3 regions of the Cupriavidus sp. UBA2010 genome follow, and region 1 is predicted to be linked to each of the others. Evidence: predicted binding sites of a transcription regulator. Region 1 holds the regulator's gene; each other region holds the start of a gene.

Region 1 (5,238 bases):
CGCCGGCGCCAAGACCGGTGGACCCGAGCGATTCGCGCGCGAACAGGTTGTCGGTCACGGTGGCCCGGGCCACGCCATGGTTGTTCTCGAACAGGAGCCCGGCTTGCTCGAAGACCCGCTTCTTGCTGGTGACGGTGACGTCGAGATTAATGTTGCCGGGTGGCAGCAATTTGGCCAAACGATTCATGGGCGATGCACGAGGAGTCAGAAAGGCGAGCCGACGCACATGAGTCGTCCCGCTGCGTTGGGCAATTCAGGCTATTGAGCGCAAAAGGACGCCCGCATTGGAGCGTCCGGCCATTATAGAGCAGGGCCACTGCGCACTTGTGCGCTGCGGCGCCGGCGCCGCGAGTGGTGCCGCGAGCTTGCCGGTCGGATTGCCCACCCAGAAAACTGCACCCGCCGTCGCGCGATCTTTCGCCACGCGGAATGCCGGGCCGGTTGTCCGGGGCCGTCCTGTCTGTAGTTGTTGTATGGCGCAGCATACACCGAGCGGCGTCAGTTGCGAACACCCCCGGCTGACCAAATGTTGCAGGGCTGGTACTCAGGTAACGGGTGCGCCAGCGGCGCATCCGCATCGCGCCCATCAAAAAAGCCGCGCAGATGCGCGGCTTTGCTCTTCCTATCTATCCTCTCAGGGGCGACCTGGTGTCGCCGCCGACTTATTGTTGTTGTAGTTGTTCGGCAGCCATCTGGTACTTGACCGCTTCCCGGTCATGCCCTTGCACGCGGTCCTTGTAGCGGATCACTTGGCGGTCGAGCTTGTCGACCAGACAGTCGATTGCAGCATAAAGGTCTTCATGATGCGCTTCGACGAAGATGTCCTTGCCCTTGAGGTGCAGGTTGATTTCCGCGTACTGACGCTTGTCCTTTTCCTTGTGGTTGTCTACGGATAGCAGCACGCTTACGCCAATGACCTGATCGAAATGTCTGACAATTCGCTCCAGTTTCGTTTCCACATACTCACGCAGCGGCGGCGTGATGTCGAGGTGGTGTCCACTGATCTTGAAGTTCATAGCGCTTCTCCTTCTGAAAGAGCCGCACCAGGCAGGCGGTTGCGGCTCGGCTACAAAGTCTTGCGGAGATTGACTGCGGGGATCTTCAGCGCTTCGCGGTACTTGGCCACCGTGCGGCGTGCGACCACAAAGCCCTGTTCGCCCAGCAACTCGGCGATGCGGCTGTCGGAAAGGGGATTCCTGGGTTCTTCGGCTCCTATCAGTTGCTTGATCAGCGCGCGGATCGCCGTGGATGAGGCCGCGCCGCCAGTCTCCGTGGAGACGTGGCTACCAAAGAAGTACTTCAACTCGAAAGTACCCATCGGCGTGGCCATGTATTTATTCGTAGTCACCCGGGAAATGGTCGACTCGTGTAGACCCAGTGTATCGGCAATCTCCCGCAAAACCAAGGGGCGCATCGCGATTTCCCCGTGCGAGAAAAAGTTCTTTTGACGTTCCACAATTGCCTGCGCAACACGCAGGATCGTGTCGAAACGCTGCTGAATGTTCTTGATGAGCCACCGCGCCTCCTGGAGCTTCTGCTGCAGCCCGGCCGCGCCCGCTTCCCCTTTTGCACCGCGCAAAATCTGCGCATACATGTCGTTGATGCGCAGACGCGGCATCACGTCGGGATTGAGCTGCGCGATCCAGCTACTGCCACTCTTGCGCACGAACACATCCGGTACCACGAAGTCCGCTTCCGGACGGCTGTAGGCATGTCCGGGATACGGTGCGAGCGAGCGGATCAGATCGTGCGCGGCCTTAAGTGCAATTTCGTCAACCTGCAGGGCTTTCTTGAGCCGCGTGTAGTCACGCACGGCCAATAACTCCAGGTGGTGGTTGACGATCGATAATGCAAGGTCCCGCTGTGGATGCTGCAGACGGCGCAGTTGCAAGGTGAGGCATTCTGCGGCGTTGCGCGCACCCACGCCAGGAGGGTCGAAGCTCTGCAGCAGGGTCAGTATCGCCTGCACTTCATCGACTTCGAATTCGAGTTCCTTGGGTAGTTCCGAGCAGATCTCGTCGAGCGTTGCGCCCAGGTAGCCGTCGTCGTCCAGCGACTCGATCAGGAAGATGGCCAGGCCCTTGTCGCGCGTGGAGATCTTCAGCGGCGTGAGCTGTTCCATCAGGTACTCGCGCAGCGTGGGTTCCGCTTCGCGAAGCTGCATCGGCGTCTTCTCGTCCTCGTCGCCCTGAGGCCGGCGAGCGAAATCGTCCAGGCTCCAGTCGCTGCCGTAATCGTCACCCGAGCTGTCGCCGTAGCTGTCGTCTTCGCCGTTGGCGCCGTTCGCGCGATCGTCGCCATTACCTTGCGGTTCGGAAGATGCCGGAGCCGGGGCGCTTTGCACGTTGACCGACCCGTCCGCGGCCACGCGCAGCGGGCTTTCGATCCAGTCGTTCTCGCGTTCGAGCAGTGGATTCTCGGTCAGCGCCTGCTCGACTTCCTGTTGCAGCTCCAGTGTGGATAACTGCAGCAGCCGGATGGACTGCTGCAGTTGTGGAGTCAGAGCCAGATGCTGGGAAAGTCGAAGCTGAAGCGATGGTTTCATGCGACCTATTCTATGCGCATCTTCCCGTTGTTGGAACGGAAATTGCTATCACCTATCGCTGGCACTTCGTGATCGCCAACGGCTAGTTGACGAATGCTGCAAGGCGGCGTCGCGGCCGCTTGATCACATGCGGAAGTTTTCGCCCAGATAGACGCGTCGCACGGACTCGTTGGCGATGATTTCCTCGGGCTGTCCTTCGGCCAGCACGGTGCCTTCGCTGATGATGTATGCGTGGTCGCAGATGCCCAGCGTTTCCCGCACGTTGTGGTCGGTAATCAGCACGCCGATGTTGCGTGCCTTGAGGAAGCTGACGATGCGCTGGATCTCGCCCACGGCGATCGGGTCCACGCCCGCGAATGGTTCGTCGAGCAGGATGAAGCGCGGCGCCGACGCCAGCGCGCGCGCGATTTCCACGCGGCGGCGCTCGCCGCCCGACAGCGACAGCGCCGGGTTGTTGCGCAGGTGGGCGATCTGCAGGTCATCGAGCAGCGAGTCGAGCCGGCGATCGATTTCCTGCTTGGGCAGCGACTTGCCGTTGACCACCTGCAGTTCCAGCACCGCGCGGATGTTCTCCTCGACGTTGAGCTTGCGGAAGACCGAAGCTTCCTGCGGGAGATAGGACAGTCCCATGCGCGCGCGTTCGTGGATGGCCAGGCCGCTGATGTGCTGGCCATCGAGCACGATATCGCCTTCGTCCAGCGCGACCAGTCCGACGATCATGTAGAACGACGTGGTCTTGCCCGCGCCGTTCGGGCCGAGCAGGCCGACGACCTCGCCGCTTTTGACGTCGAGCGAGACGTCCTTGACCACGGTGCGCGAGCCATAGCGTTTCTTCAGATGGCGCACGACCAGCGTGCTGCTATCCGTGGATGGGGCGGAAGAAGCCTGGGCGGCGAGCGTGGCGGTATCGTTCATCGGGTACGGATGGAGCTTGAAACGGTCAGGGCTTGGCCGGCTGCGAGGACGGCTTCAGGTCGAGCGGCGCGCCGGCCGGCGCGCTGGCCGGGTTCGCGCGCGGCGACAGCACGGCGCGCACGCGGCCAGAAGGGTTCCCGGCGGACGCATTGTTATCGCCGCCGGTGGCGGTATAGAACTCGTTGCGGCTGTCGTACGTGATCACCGCGCCGCGGATTTCGTCCAGGATTTTCGCGCCGACACCGGAAACACGCGCCGCGCGTGCATTGCCGATCAGCTTGTTGATCTCCGACTTGCCGTCATATTCGATGCGGTCGCCCCAGCCGTCGATGTACTCATCCACGCCGTCGCGTTTCTGGCGGATATAGGCCTGGTGGCCCGGCTTGGAGGTGGCGATGGCGTACTGATAACCCTCGGGGTCGGTGCGCAGTTCGGCGGCATCAGACTTCAGCACCATCGTGCCCTTGGTCAGCACCACGTTGCCGGTCAGCGTGTAGATCTGCTTGACGTCATCATAGCTGGCGTTGTCGGCTTCCAGCACCAGCGGCTTGGTCTGGTCCGCGCGCTCGGCGAAAGCAGGCTGGGCCAGGAACAGGCCGATGGCGGCGATGGCCGCCATCAGGGCGGGCGCGGTGCGGCGACAGGACGATGTCGTCAGGGAAGCAGTCATTTTTGGCTTTGCTGAAAGGGAAAGGCAGCAGTCAGGCGGACGGCGGGGCGCAAATCCCGATGTCACTGGGCACTGGCCTGCCCCGGCGAATTCATGATGATGGTGCCGCGAACGTTACCCAGCAATTGTACTTCGCGGGTGACGTTGTTGAAGATCAGGCCGTTGGCGTTCATTACCGACGGTCCGCGCGTCAGTTCCACGGGCTTGTCTGTCTTGACGATGTCGTCGTTGATCAGCAACTGAAAGTACTGCGACGCCGCCGTCATGCGCGGGTCCTTCGACACATCGGTACCCGCCTGGCGCACGATGAACGCATTGCCGTACAGGTCGATGATCGAGCCCTCGGCATTCATCACGCCGCGATTCGCGTTGGCGGTAACCGGCGGGCGATCCGGCTCGTAGTTGCGCATGGCCGGCGTGGTCACCTCGTAGGTCTGGTCGTCCTCGAAATGGACCATCTTCACGCCGGTGAAGCGGATCTTGGTGTTGCCATCCTCGGCCAGTTCCGTGGCCGAGAAGCGGTCCATATAGTAGTCAGGGACGTGTCGCTTGACCTGTGCCTGCGCCGTGGCTTCGTGCGGCGAGTTGATCTGCACGAGCCAGAACGTGCTGCCGGCAACGATCGCCATCAACAGCAGCGGCAGCAGCCGCATGATCAGGCCGGTGATTCTGGACAGGAACTCTGGCATTGATCAGATGACCTTGGCCCGGGTCAGATCATGGATGTGGAGCGCGCCCGCCAGGTGGCCGTCGTCATCGACGACGAGCAACTGGTTGATGCGGTTCGTTTCCATGATCTGCACGGCTTCCACGGCGAGCTTGTCGAGATGCACGGTGTGGGGGTTGCGGTGCATGACCTCGCCGATCGGCACGGTCTTCCAGTCGCGCGGCGTTTCCAGCAGGCGGCGCAGGTCGCCGTCGGTGAACACGCCCACGGCGCGGCCGTCGGGGTCCACCACGGCGGTCATGGCCATGCCCTTGCGGGTGATTTCCATCAGGGCCTGGGCCAGCGGCGTGCTTTCACGTACCGCGGGCACCGCATTGCCAGTGCGCATCACGTCGCGCACGTGGGTGAGCAGCTTGCGGCCCAGCGCGCCGCCTGGGTGCG
Region 2 (5,238 bases), on a different contig from region 1:
CGGCCCTGCACGACGAGTTTTTCGAATACCGAGGGCAGATCGATCGACACCCGGCGGCCGAGCAAGGCATCAAGATTCTCGAACGGGATATGCGCGAGTTGCGCCGCGATCAGCGTGTTCAGCAGTGGTAGCGTAGGGGCGTCGGGAACCTCTGCGATGCCGATGCGTCGCAGCCAGGCGGCCAACTGGTCGGGGTGGAGAGCGGGGATTTCGTCGGCGGCAAGCATGGTGGGGGGGCTGGCGGAAATTAGTGGGGGCGCTCGAACGGAAGGGGGAACGCTACCGAATCGCACGGGACGTGACTACTATACGGCCGCAACGGCCGCGATGCGAACCTTGCGCCAAAGCATAAAAAACTACGGAGACGCCCGTGAAAACCCTGATCGATCACCTGTCGAACTACGCTGCCTATCACCGTGATACCCGCAATGTCGTGACGCATTTCATCGGCATCCCGATGATCGTCCTGGCCGTGACGGCGCTGCTTGGCCGGCCCGCGCTGCCGCTCGGTGACGGCGCTCGATACCTGACGCCGGCGATGATCGTCTACGCGCTTTCGTGCCTGTTTTACCTGCGCCTGTCGTTCGCCTTCGGCGTGGTAATGGCCGTGATTCTGGCGTTTTTCGTGTGGGCCGGCGCATGGCTTGCAGCGTTGCCGACGGCCGGGTGGCTGGCATCGGGCATCGGTCTGTTCGTCGCGGGCTGGGTCATCCAGTTCGTCGGGCATTACTTCGAAGGTCGCAAGCCGGCGTTCGTCGACGATCTGGTTGGTCTGCTGGTGGGGCCGCTTTTCCTCGTCGCGGAGACGGCTTTCGCGCTTGGCCTGGCGCGTGAAACGCGCGATGCGATGCTGGCGCACGCGCATTGAATGACCCGAAAACGCGCCGTCGCGCGACGCTCGCGGAATGCGAAAGTGGGGGGACGTAACGCTCCGCAGCGTGTTTGCTGATGCAAACCAGCTACAAAACACGGGGTTTTCACTTGGTTTGCCCTGCGGCATGTACGAAAACCCCTTTACTTCTGGCTGTTTCCGCTATGATTCAGTGCGTACCGGCACTGACGTTCAGCAACATGCCAAACGTTGCGATCGGCCGGCACACTATCTTCAACTCTCGTATATAGACATGGCGACCAAAGCGAAACCGACCGCGAAGACCGCAACCAAGCCCGCTGCCAAGAAGGCCGCGGCACCCAAGGCACCCGTGAAGGCACCTGTGAAGGCTGCTGCCAAGAAGGCCGCTCCGGCCAAGAAGGCTGCTCCCGCCGCTGCCGCGCCGACTCCGAAGCCGCTGAAGGACACCTTCAACAAGTCGAGCCTGGTCGCTCACCTGGTAGCCCAGACCCAACTGGAAGCCAAGGCCGTGAAGACGGTGCTGGCACACCTCGAAAACACCATCGTCAGCGCACTGAACAAGAAGGGTGCTGGCGAATTCACGCTGCCGGGCCTGCTGAAGGTGACCGCACAGCAAGTGCCGGCCAAGAAGAAGCGCTTCGGCAAGGATCCGTTCACTGGCGAAGAGCGTTGGTTCCCGGCCAAGCCGGCCAGCGTCAAGGTCAAGGTGCGTCCGCTGAAGAAGCTGAAGGACGCTGCGGCCTGATCGCCCGCATCTTTGGTAGTCGTCAGTCCGGTGCCGATTGCTCGGCGCCGGGCGACTTGAAACCCCGTGCCCGAAAGGCCCGGGGTTTTTTGTTGGGCGGGCGGGATCGGGCGGGATCAATACATCAGTAAGCCTTGAAGTTCGCCGCGACCCTTTGCCGAAGGAAATCACCTGCCGTAATCGCCGGATACCGCTTCGACGGCCCTTCGATCACCGTATCGCGGTTGGCCTGGCAGAAGAACGCAAGGCTGTGGCGCGGGCCCATGTACTCTCCCGGTGCGGGATTCCGGACGCGATGGAAGTTCGATGGCAGGCGGTCGTCGCTCCAGCGCATCAGCATGTCCCCGATGTTGCAGGTGACCACGTCCTCGATCGGCGCGATCGGGGTCCAGGCCTGGGCATCCATCTCCTTGCCGGGACACACCTGCAGACCACCCTGGCCTTCGCGCTGGAATAGCAGCGTCAGGCAGTCGAAATCGGTATGGGCGCCGGCGCGCCACAGGTCGAGCTTGTCCTGCGCCTCGGGTGGAATCGCGTAGTAATGCAGCAGCCGTAGCGTGCTCTGGTAATCCGGCGCGACCGGGTCATGCGCGCGCGAGAAGAAGTCGGTGTCGAAGCCGAGTCTGTCGGCGAAGCAGGACAGCACTTTCATTCCCACATTCCAGCATTGCGCCTCGAACTCGAGCATCGTCTGCCGGAACCCGGGCAGTTCGGCCTCCGAAGGCCAGAGTGGCGCCATGTGCGGGCGCGTGATCTGATAGGACTCCTTCTGGTCCGGCGTGCCGGTGGATGGCCTTACCTGCGCGCGCGATTCCCAGCCCGCGTTGTTGGCTTTCTGCAATGGATACCGGGCTTTTACCGTCTCCGGCAGTGCGAAGAACTGCTCGGCCATGGCAAAAGCCTGCCGTATGGCGGCCAGGTCGATACCGTGGTGCCGCAGTTGGAAGAAGCCGATGTCGGTGGCGGCACGCCAGAGCTGATCGGCAATCTCGGGCTTGCGGGTGTCGAAGTCCGACAGGTCGATGCAGCGGATCTCGCGCGTGTCGGTTTCGGAGCCGTGGGCGCCCATGCGTGATTCGCGGGCAAGCTCGTGGAGGGGAAGTGTGGCGTTGGTCATGGGTGTCCTGGTTCGGGAATGTGGGCCGATCGGTCCATCCCGGAAGCAAGACACACGCATATCGCGGCAATGCGGCTCTCGACTTCCGGGATGGACACGGAACTCAAGAGCAATTTCCTGCCGCCCCGATGCCTGGAAAGGGCGGGGCGGTTGAACGCTTCTACTCTTCTATCGTAGGTGACGCAGGATTCGGGCCAGCCGGCACGCGGCCCGATTCACCAGATTGGCGCGGCCGACGGTTACTCCGTGGCGTCGAATGCATCGTGATAGCGCACGGTGCCCACCGGCACGTCAGGCCCGAAGGCAAGGGTCTGGAAATACTCCTGCGGTACGCCGGGCAATACCAGCCGGGAATCGGCCTGGAAGCCGAATCTGCCGTAATAGGCCGGATCACCCAGCACGACGCAACCGCGTCCGCCAAGGCGCCGCAATTCATCAAGTGCCGCCAGCATCAGCACCGAGCCAATGCCCCTGCGCTGCCGATCTGGCGATACCGAGACTGGCCCAATGCCATGCCAGCCCGAATCGCCGGAGGAAATGGTGACGGGCGAGGCTGCAACGTGGCCGACGACCCCGCTTTCATCCTCCGCTACCAGCGAGAGCGTCAGGCATCCGGCACGACGCAAGCCGTTGATGATGAAGGCTTCGGTGTGGCTCGAGTGGGGCTCGTCCCTGAACGCCGCTTCCGTGAGTTGGGCGATGGTTTCAACATCCTCGGGACGCTCGGTCCGGACGGAGATGGTCATGCAGTTTTCCTCATTGATGCTCTCGCGGTGGACATCAACCATACTGCAATACGGTCAACCAATCATCCAGATCGTGGGAGGCGGGCAATGGGAAGCATTGGTGCGGTGGTGGTGGCGTCAGTCGCCTTTGTGGGCAGTCATTTCCTGCTGTCCCATCCGTTGCGGGGACCGCTGGTTCGCGTGGTCGGCGAAAAGGGGTTTCTCGGCATCTATTCGCTGGTCGCCTTCCTGACGCTTGGGTGGATGGTGATGACCTACAAGCGAGCGCCGGTCTCGTCACCGCTATGGGTGGCTGGCGACGGCATCTGGGCGGTGGTGACGGTGGTCATGCTGATCGCCTCGATCCTGCTGATGGGATCCCTGATCCGAAATCCGGCGTTGCCCACAGTTGGCCGCCCGGGCGCCTTCCCGGAGGCTGCGCGCGGCGTGTTTGCGGTAACGCGTCATCCGATGATGTGGGCCTTCGCGCTTTGGGGCGTGTGCCATATCGCTGTGTATCCGGTGACGAGGAACATCGTGGTCGCGCTGGCAATGATCGTGCTCGCCCTGGTGGGTGCCGCATTGCAGGACCAGAAAAAGGAACGGCTGCTGCCAGACCGTTGGCCGGACTGGGAGGCCAAGACGAGCTATCTGCCATTTGCGGCGATCGTCGCCGGCCGGGCCCGGCCGGCCGGATTTGGCTCGCACGCGCTTCTGGGTGGGCTTATCGTCTGGCTCGCGGCGACCTGGGCCCATCTGCCGCTCGCCGGGATTGCGGCGGGTATCTGGCGGTGGCTGTAGTCGCGACGTCGTTGCGACAACGTAGCGCCCCGGCAGAGACCGGGGGGCGTCAAATCCACTGGTCGTTCTCGACTGTACGCTCGCCCGTCGCACCGTCACCCGTGTTCACCACGCCTCGCGGCTCGATCAGCAGCAGTTTGACTTCCGCGTTCGCGCAGGGCTTGTGCTCGACGCCCTTCGGCACCACGGCCATCTGCCCGGCACGCAGCACGATCGACCCGTCGCCCGTGGGTCCCGCCCGGAAGTCGATGCGCAGTTCTCCTTCCAGGACGATGAAGGTTTCGTCGGTGTCGGCATGGCGGTGCCACTGGAATTCGCCCTCGACCTTCACGACCTTGAACTGATAGTCGTTCATTTCAGCGACGACGCGCGGTTGCCAGTGACCGTCGATCAGCGTGATCTTGTCGACCAGGTCGATGGCCCGGCACTGGCCACGATCGGCATGCATGGTGGGATGTTTGGGGGCCTGGGGCATCGTTCTCTCCGCTCAAATGTTGACGATTCGAGCTTACGCACGATCCGCGCGACGGTATTGAACGATCGTGGGTGTGCTCAGCCGCGTTGCATGTACCCGGCGACCTGCAGCCAGCGCCCTGGCGTCAGTCCGAATGTCTTCGAGAAGTGCCGCGTCATGTGGCTCTGATCGGCAAGCACAAGGATTCTCGCACGGAGCATCGACATCTCCGCTGGCGCATGACGCCGTCCTTCAACTGCGTCTGAAGGACCCAGATGCATCTATATCAGTGCGCCAGTCATCTGCGGCGACCCTTTCCCCGGGAACTGAAAGCACATTTCATATTGCGAAATCTCGGGAAAATTCCAGCGCCGGGTTCTTTTCGTTCTCCGAAAACTCGTTCCACATCGCAAAAAATGGAGTTTATCTCTTTGAAATATAAGGATAAATTAACTCTTATGTCTTATATAAGACCTTGTCGCGATGCATCAAAAACCCCCTACAATTATTTCCACGCTGCTTGCTTCGACACCCGTAGCGGCA
Region 3 (5,238 bases), on a different contig from region 1:
ACGACGGATTCGGCCGGGCACTACCGCCCGGCGAGGTCGGTGAGTTGCTGGTGCGCGGCGCCAATGTGGTCCACAGCTACTGGAACAAGCCCGAGGCAACCGCGAAGACCTTCGTCGACGGATGGCTGCACACCGGCGACGTGGCGCGTATCGACGAGGACGGATTCCTCTATATCGTCGACCGCATGAAGGACATGCTGATCCGTGGCGGCGAGAACATCTACTGCATCGAGGTGGAAAGCACGCTATACGATCATCCGGCCATCATGGATGCGGCGGTAGTAGGCATTCCGCACCGCACGCTGGGGGAGGAACCCGGCGCGGTGGTCAGCCTGAAGCCTGGCATGAAGGCAACCGAGGCCGAGCTGCAGGAGTTCGTGCGCGCGCGTCTGGCGGCCTTCAAGGTGCCGGTGCGCGTGATCGTGCTGGAGGAGATGCTGCCGCGGAATCCGAACGGGAAAATCCTGAAGTCGAACCTCAGGAAGCTGTTCGCGGCTTGATTGTCTGAGGTTACGCCCCCCCTCCCTCACGCGGGAGAGGGGGGGGAAAACCTCGGTGTCTGAATATCACTTCACCGGAATCGGCGTCCCCGCCGGCACCGGCACGGCAGTGACCGAGTTCTGCGGGCTGCCGGACACGATCCGATCCGAATACGTCAGATAAACCAGCGTATTGCGCTTGCGGTCCACCGCGCGCACCACGTGCAGCGTCTTGAACAGGATCGACATGCGCTCGGAGAACACATCCTCCTGCGCCTTCATCGGACCCTTGAACGTGATCGGCCCCACCTGGCGGCAGGCGATCGACGCCTCTGGCGGATCTTCGGCCATGCCGAACGTGCCCTTGATGCCGCCGGTCCGGGCGCGCGAGACGTAGCAGGTCACCCCGTCGACTTGCGGATCGTCGTAAGCCTCGATAACGACCTTGTCCGATCCCGTCATGCGGAAATTGGTGGAAACACTGCCGATTTCTTCAGCCTGTGCCGCGCAGGCAAGCATACCGAAGGCAAGGCCCGCGGCCATGCCGATACGAAGTCTGGTCATGTCGGGGTCAGGGCGTAGCGCCCTTGATTTCGTCGTGGCGACGTTCCATTTCCTGGCGCAGCGCGCGTCTCTGCTTGGCGGCTTCAAAACGCTGGCGCTCCACTTCGTCACGCGGCTGCAGCGGCGGCACCTCGGCCGGCGCACCATTGTCGTCGACGGCGACCATTGTGAAGTAGCAGCTATTGGTATGGCGCACGACCTTGCTGCGGATATTCTCGGTCACGACCTTGATACCGATCTCCATCGAGCTGCGGCCCGTAAAGTTGACGGCAGCCAGGAACGTCACGAGTTCGCCCACGTGGATCGGCTGGCGGAACATCACCTGGTCCACCGACAGCGTAACCACGTAGCGGCCGGCATAGCGGCTGGCGCAGGCGTAGGCCACCATATCGAGGTATTTCAGGATCGTGCCGCCGTGGACATTGCCGGAGAAATTGGCCATGTCCGGCGTCATCAGCACGGTCATGGAAAGCTGGTGGGACAAATCGTTCATCGCAGGAAATCCAGATTCGGGCATTCAGGCGCCGGCAGTGTAACTCGCCGCGTGCGTGAATGGGAGCCCGGCCCACCCCAGCCATGCAAGAAACTTCCGACAAAAGAAAAGCGGCCCCACAGGCCGCTTTCTTTGCTTCTCAGACGCGATGTGCTTACTTCTTCTTGTTCACAGCGTCCTTGAAACCCTGACCTGCCGAAAACTTCACAGTCTTGGCCGCAGGAATCTTGATCGTTTCGCCGGTGCGCGGATTACGACCGGTGCGGGCAGCACGTTTGCCCGAGCTGAAGCTGCCAAAACCCACCAGAGTGACAGAGTCGCCCTTGGCCACTGCCTTCTTGATACTGTCCAGCGCAGCGTTCAGCGCGCGCTCGGCGGCGGCGTTGCTGAGTTCTGCTTCCGCGGCGATGGCCGATACCAGTTCACCTTTATTCATGGCTGATTTCCCTTGTTGGTCGTCGTCACCGGACTTTTACCGCATGGCAGAAGTCCGATCGGCGCAGTCTAATCTGCCCTTTGTGCCTTGGGCAATCCCCAGTGGCACCAATGCAACGAAAACTGCCGGAAATCGTTCTGTGGCAAGACTTAGCGGGCGTTCTCCCCCTCTATTCCGAGAATCGAAACGTCACTTTTTGCGGCTGTCCGGCATACCGAATATCGCGCGTTGACATTCCCGGAGAAATTGCCGTACCCGTCACTGGAACACGCGCCCCCCATTTACCAGGTACCAATCCCCCGCAGACTCAACAGCGCCCAGTTCAGGTGCAATGCACCGTTTCGGGTCTGCTTTGACAACACAACGTGCGCCATCACGGCGCATTTGCACCTCATTCCCTCTTTTTGGGCGTTGGCATGCCACGACTCAGAGTGGCCCGAAACGCCATCCAAGTGCCACGCGCACTGAGTTTGCGCGGTTTTTCGGCGTTCATGCCCAGATCTGGAACGGCTTTTGCATACCCATGCTCCCATTTTGAGCATGGGGCAACGATGGACAACTTGAAAACCGGTACGGATGCAATGTTCATCCTGCTTGGCGCAATCCTGGTGCTAGCCATGCACGCGGGGTTCGCATTCCTGGAGCTTGGCACCGTCCGCAAGAAAAATCAGGTCAATGCCCTGGTCAAGATCCTGGTCGATTTCGCGGTCTCGACGATTTCATACTTTTTTATCGGTTATACGGTCGCCTACGGCGTGCAATTCATGTCCGGGGCAGATGTACTGGCGCAAAAAAGCGGCTATGAGCTGGTGAAGTTCTTCTTTCTGGCCACATTTGCGGCGGCCATCCCGGCGATTATCTCGGGCGGTATTGCCGAGCGCTCGCGATTTAACCCGCAACTGGCAGCTACATTCGTGCTGGTCGGTTTCGTCTACCCCTTCTTCGAAGGCATCGCGTGGAACAACCGATTCGGCATCCAGGACTGGATCGCCTCCGTGACCGGTGCGCCGTTCCATGATTTCGCCGGCTCGGTGGTGGTCCACGCTGTCGGCGGCTGGATCGCGCTGCCGGCGGTGCTGCTGCTGGGCGCGCGCCGCGGCCGCTATCAGAAGGATGGCCGCATCAGCGCGCACCCGCCCTCGAATATTCCGTTCCTCGCGCTGGGCGCCTGGGTACTGGCGGTGGGCTGGTTCGGCTTCAATGTGATGAGCGCGCAGACCGTCGACAAGATCAGCGGCCTTGTCGCCATCAACTCGCTGATGGCAATGGCGGGTGGCACGCTGGCCGCGTGGTGGGCCGGCCGCAACGATCCCGGCTTTGCGTATAACGGTCCCCTGGCAGGCCTGGTCGCCGTTTGCGCGGGCTCGGACCTGATGCATCCGCTGGGCGCGCTGATTACCGGTGCGGTTGCTGGCGTGCTGTTCGTTCATCTGTTTACGCTGGCGCAGAACAAGTGGCACATCGACGACGTGCTTGGTGTCTGGCCCCTGCACGGCCTGTGCGGCGCCTGGGGCGGCATCGCCGCAGGCATCTTCGGCAGCCACGCGCTTGGCGGCATTGGCGGCGTCTCGATCGTGGCCCAGTTCATCGGCACGACCATGGGGATCGTGATTGCGCTGGTGGGCGGCACCGTGGTCTACGGCACGCTGAAGAAGGTCGTCGGCATTCGCCTGGATGCCGAGGAGGAGTACAACGGCGCCGACCTGACGCTGCACCGCATCTCCGCCACACCGGAGCGTGAAACGAGCTGGTAATCGAAACGCTTGCGGTCTCGAATCGCCCCAAATAAAACGGCCGGAATCATCCGGCCGTTTTACTTTGTGTTCACAAAGATTAACTTGAACTTTGATCTCGACGCGCCCAATAATGCCCTTGGGCTCCCGAAGCAACGCCGACACAGGCGTGTCTTGCAGCCCTGGCACCATCCACACCGATTTGCGCAGATTCTGCAGTGCCTGATTTTCACTTTTCCATAAAGAATTGGAGCGTGCCCCTATGGATACTTCTTCGTTGCAAAGCATCCGCGATGTGATTTATGGCTATGCCACTGTTTTCGGCGTCAAGATCCTTGCCGCCCTCGCCTTCTGGGTGGTCGGCCGCTGGCTGATTCATTTCGTGGTGCGCATGGTCCAGAATTCGCTGGCCAGGCAAAAGGTAGACCCGACGCTGCTGCGCTACGTTGGCTCGATCGTTACCGTGACGCTGAATGTCGTGCTGGTCATCGGCATCCTCGGCTACTTCGGCATCCAGACTACGACGTTCGCGGCACTGATCGCCGCAGCCGGTGTTGCTATCGGTATGGCCTGGTCTGGCCTGATGTCGAACTTCGCGGCCGGCGCGTTCCTGGTGGTCCTGCGTCCGTTCAAGGTCGGAGATTTTGTATCCGTCGGTGGTGTCACCGGCACGGTGCGCGAGATCGGCCTGTTCTCCACCACGCTAGACACGCCTGACAACGTCATGACGGTCGTCGGCAACAACAAGATCTTCAGCGACACGATCCAGAATTTCTCGGCCAATGCGTTCCGCCGGGTCGATTTGAAGGCGCAACTTGCCGGGTCGACTGACGTGGCAGCCGCCACGGCTTTGCTCAAGGAAAAGATCGCGGCCATTCCGAACGTGCTGACCGAACCGCCCGTCGATGTCGAGATCCTGGAATTCACACTGGTTGGCCCGGTCCTGGCCGTCCGCCCCTACTGCCATACCGATCACTACTGGCAGGTCTATTTCGATACCAACCGCACGATTCGCGACAGCTTCGGCCAGGCGGGCTTCCAGGCGCCGATGCCGGCCCAGGTCGTGGTGATGCAGAACGCGCCGGCCGTATCGGTGGCATCGGGCGCGCCGGCAAACCAGGCGGCCTGAGCCTGATTGGGCCAGGCAAGCTCGGCGGGATCAGGTTGCGGATTGGGAGCGCTGCCGCATACCTGCCCGCCCGTAGAGACGCAGCACGACCGCGCCGCTGCCGCAGACCGCCATGACAACGGCCAGCGGCAGCGCGGTGCCATCGTGCCAGAGGCTGACCGCCGCGCCTGCCAGCGTGCCAAAGCCGAACTGCAACGTGCCCATCAGCGCCGAAGCCGTGCCGGCGCGATGACTCTGGTGGGATAGTGCCAAGGCCGAGGCGTTCGGCGTGATGCAGCCAAGGCCCGACAGGAATACGAAGAAGCAGACCAGCAGTACCGGAAGCGTTGTCCAGCCGATCAGGGCTGTGCCGGCCAGGACGAGACCTGCCACGCAAGGCGCGAACAGCGCCACGCGCAACACAT

What was found. Region 1 encodes sigma-54, which starts transcription at its own class of promoters, with help from an activator protein. Its sites were predicted from a motif close to TGGCANGNAANCTGCTTT; they were not measured.
Region 2: the regulator sigma-54 is predicted to act here: its motif matches at 2,895-2,912, upstream of B2246_RS22150 (isopenicillin N synthase family dioxygenase).
Region 3: the regulator sigma-54 is predicted to act here: its motif matches at 2,475-2,492, upstream of B2246_RS22105 (ammonium transporter).

Annotation. Positions count from the first base shown of each region.
Region 1 is NZ_DDCI01000013.1:282,132-287,369, forward strand. Features, by position in the region: gene B2246_RS09970 (PTS sugar transporter subunit IIA) at 1-187, opposite strand, end outside; gene hpf (ribosome hibernation-promoting factor, HPF/YfiA family) at 663-1,016, opposite strand; gene B2246_RS09980 (RNA polymerase factor sigma-54) at 1,067-2,545, opposite strand; gene lptB (LPS export ABC transporter ATP-binding protein) at 2,669-3,460, opposite strand; gene lptA (lipopolysaccharide transport periplasmic protein LptA) at 3,486-4,130, opposite strand; gene lptC (LPS export ABC transporter periplasmic protein LptC) at 4,193-4,819, opposite strand; gene B2246_RS10000 (KpsF/GutQ family sugar-phosphate isomerase) at 4,823-5,238, opposite strand, start outside.
Region 2 is NZ_DDCI01000030.1:78,984-84,221, forward strand. Features, by position in the region: gene B2246_RS22135 (arylamine N-acetyltransferase family protein) at 1-227, opposite strand, end outside; gene B2246_RS22140 (DUF962 domain-containing protein) at 371-868, shown strand; gene B2246_RS22145 (HU family DNA-binding protein) at 1,125-1,598, shown strand; gene B2246_RS22150 (isopenicillin N synthase family dioxygenase) at 1,723-2,715, opposite strand; gene B2246_RS22155 (GNAT family N-acetyltransferase) at 2,955-3,461, opposite strand; gene B2246_RS22160 (NnrU family protein) at 3,549-4,241, shown strand; gene B2246_RS22165 (cupin domain-containing protein) at 4,291-4,716, opposite strand; gene B2246_RS22170 (hypothetical protein) at 4,794-4,916, opposite strand.
Region 3 is NZ_DDCI01000030.1:70,818-76,055, reverse strand. Features, by position in the region: gene B2246_RS22125 (class I adenylate-forming enzyme family protein) at 1-500, shown strand, start outside; gene B2246_RS22120 (CreA family protein) at 567-1,043, opposite strand; gene B2246_RS22115 (acyl-CoA thioesterase) at 1,051-1,536, opposite strand; gene B2246_RS22110 (HU family DNA-binding protein) at 1,691-1,972, opposite strand; gene B2246_RS22105 (ammonium transporter) at 2,524-3,726, shown strand; gene B2246_RS22100 (mechanosensitive ion channel family protein) at 3,968-4,834, shown strand; gene B2246_RS22095 (Bcr/CflA family multidrug efflux MFS transporter) at 4,865-5,238, opposite strand, start outside.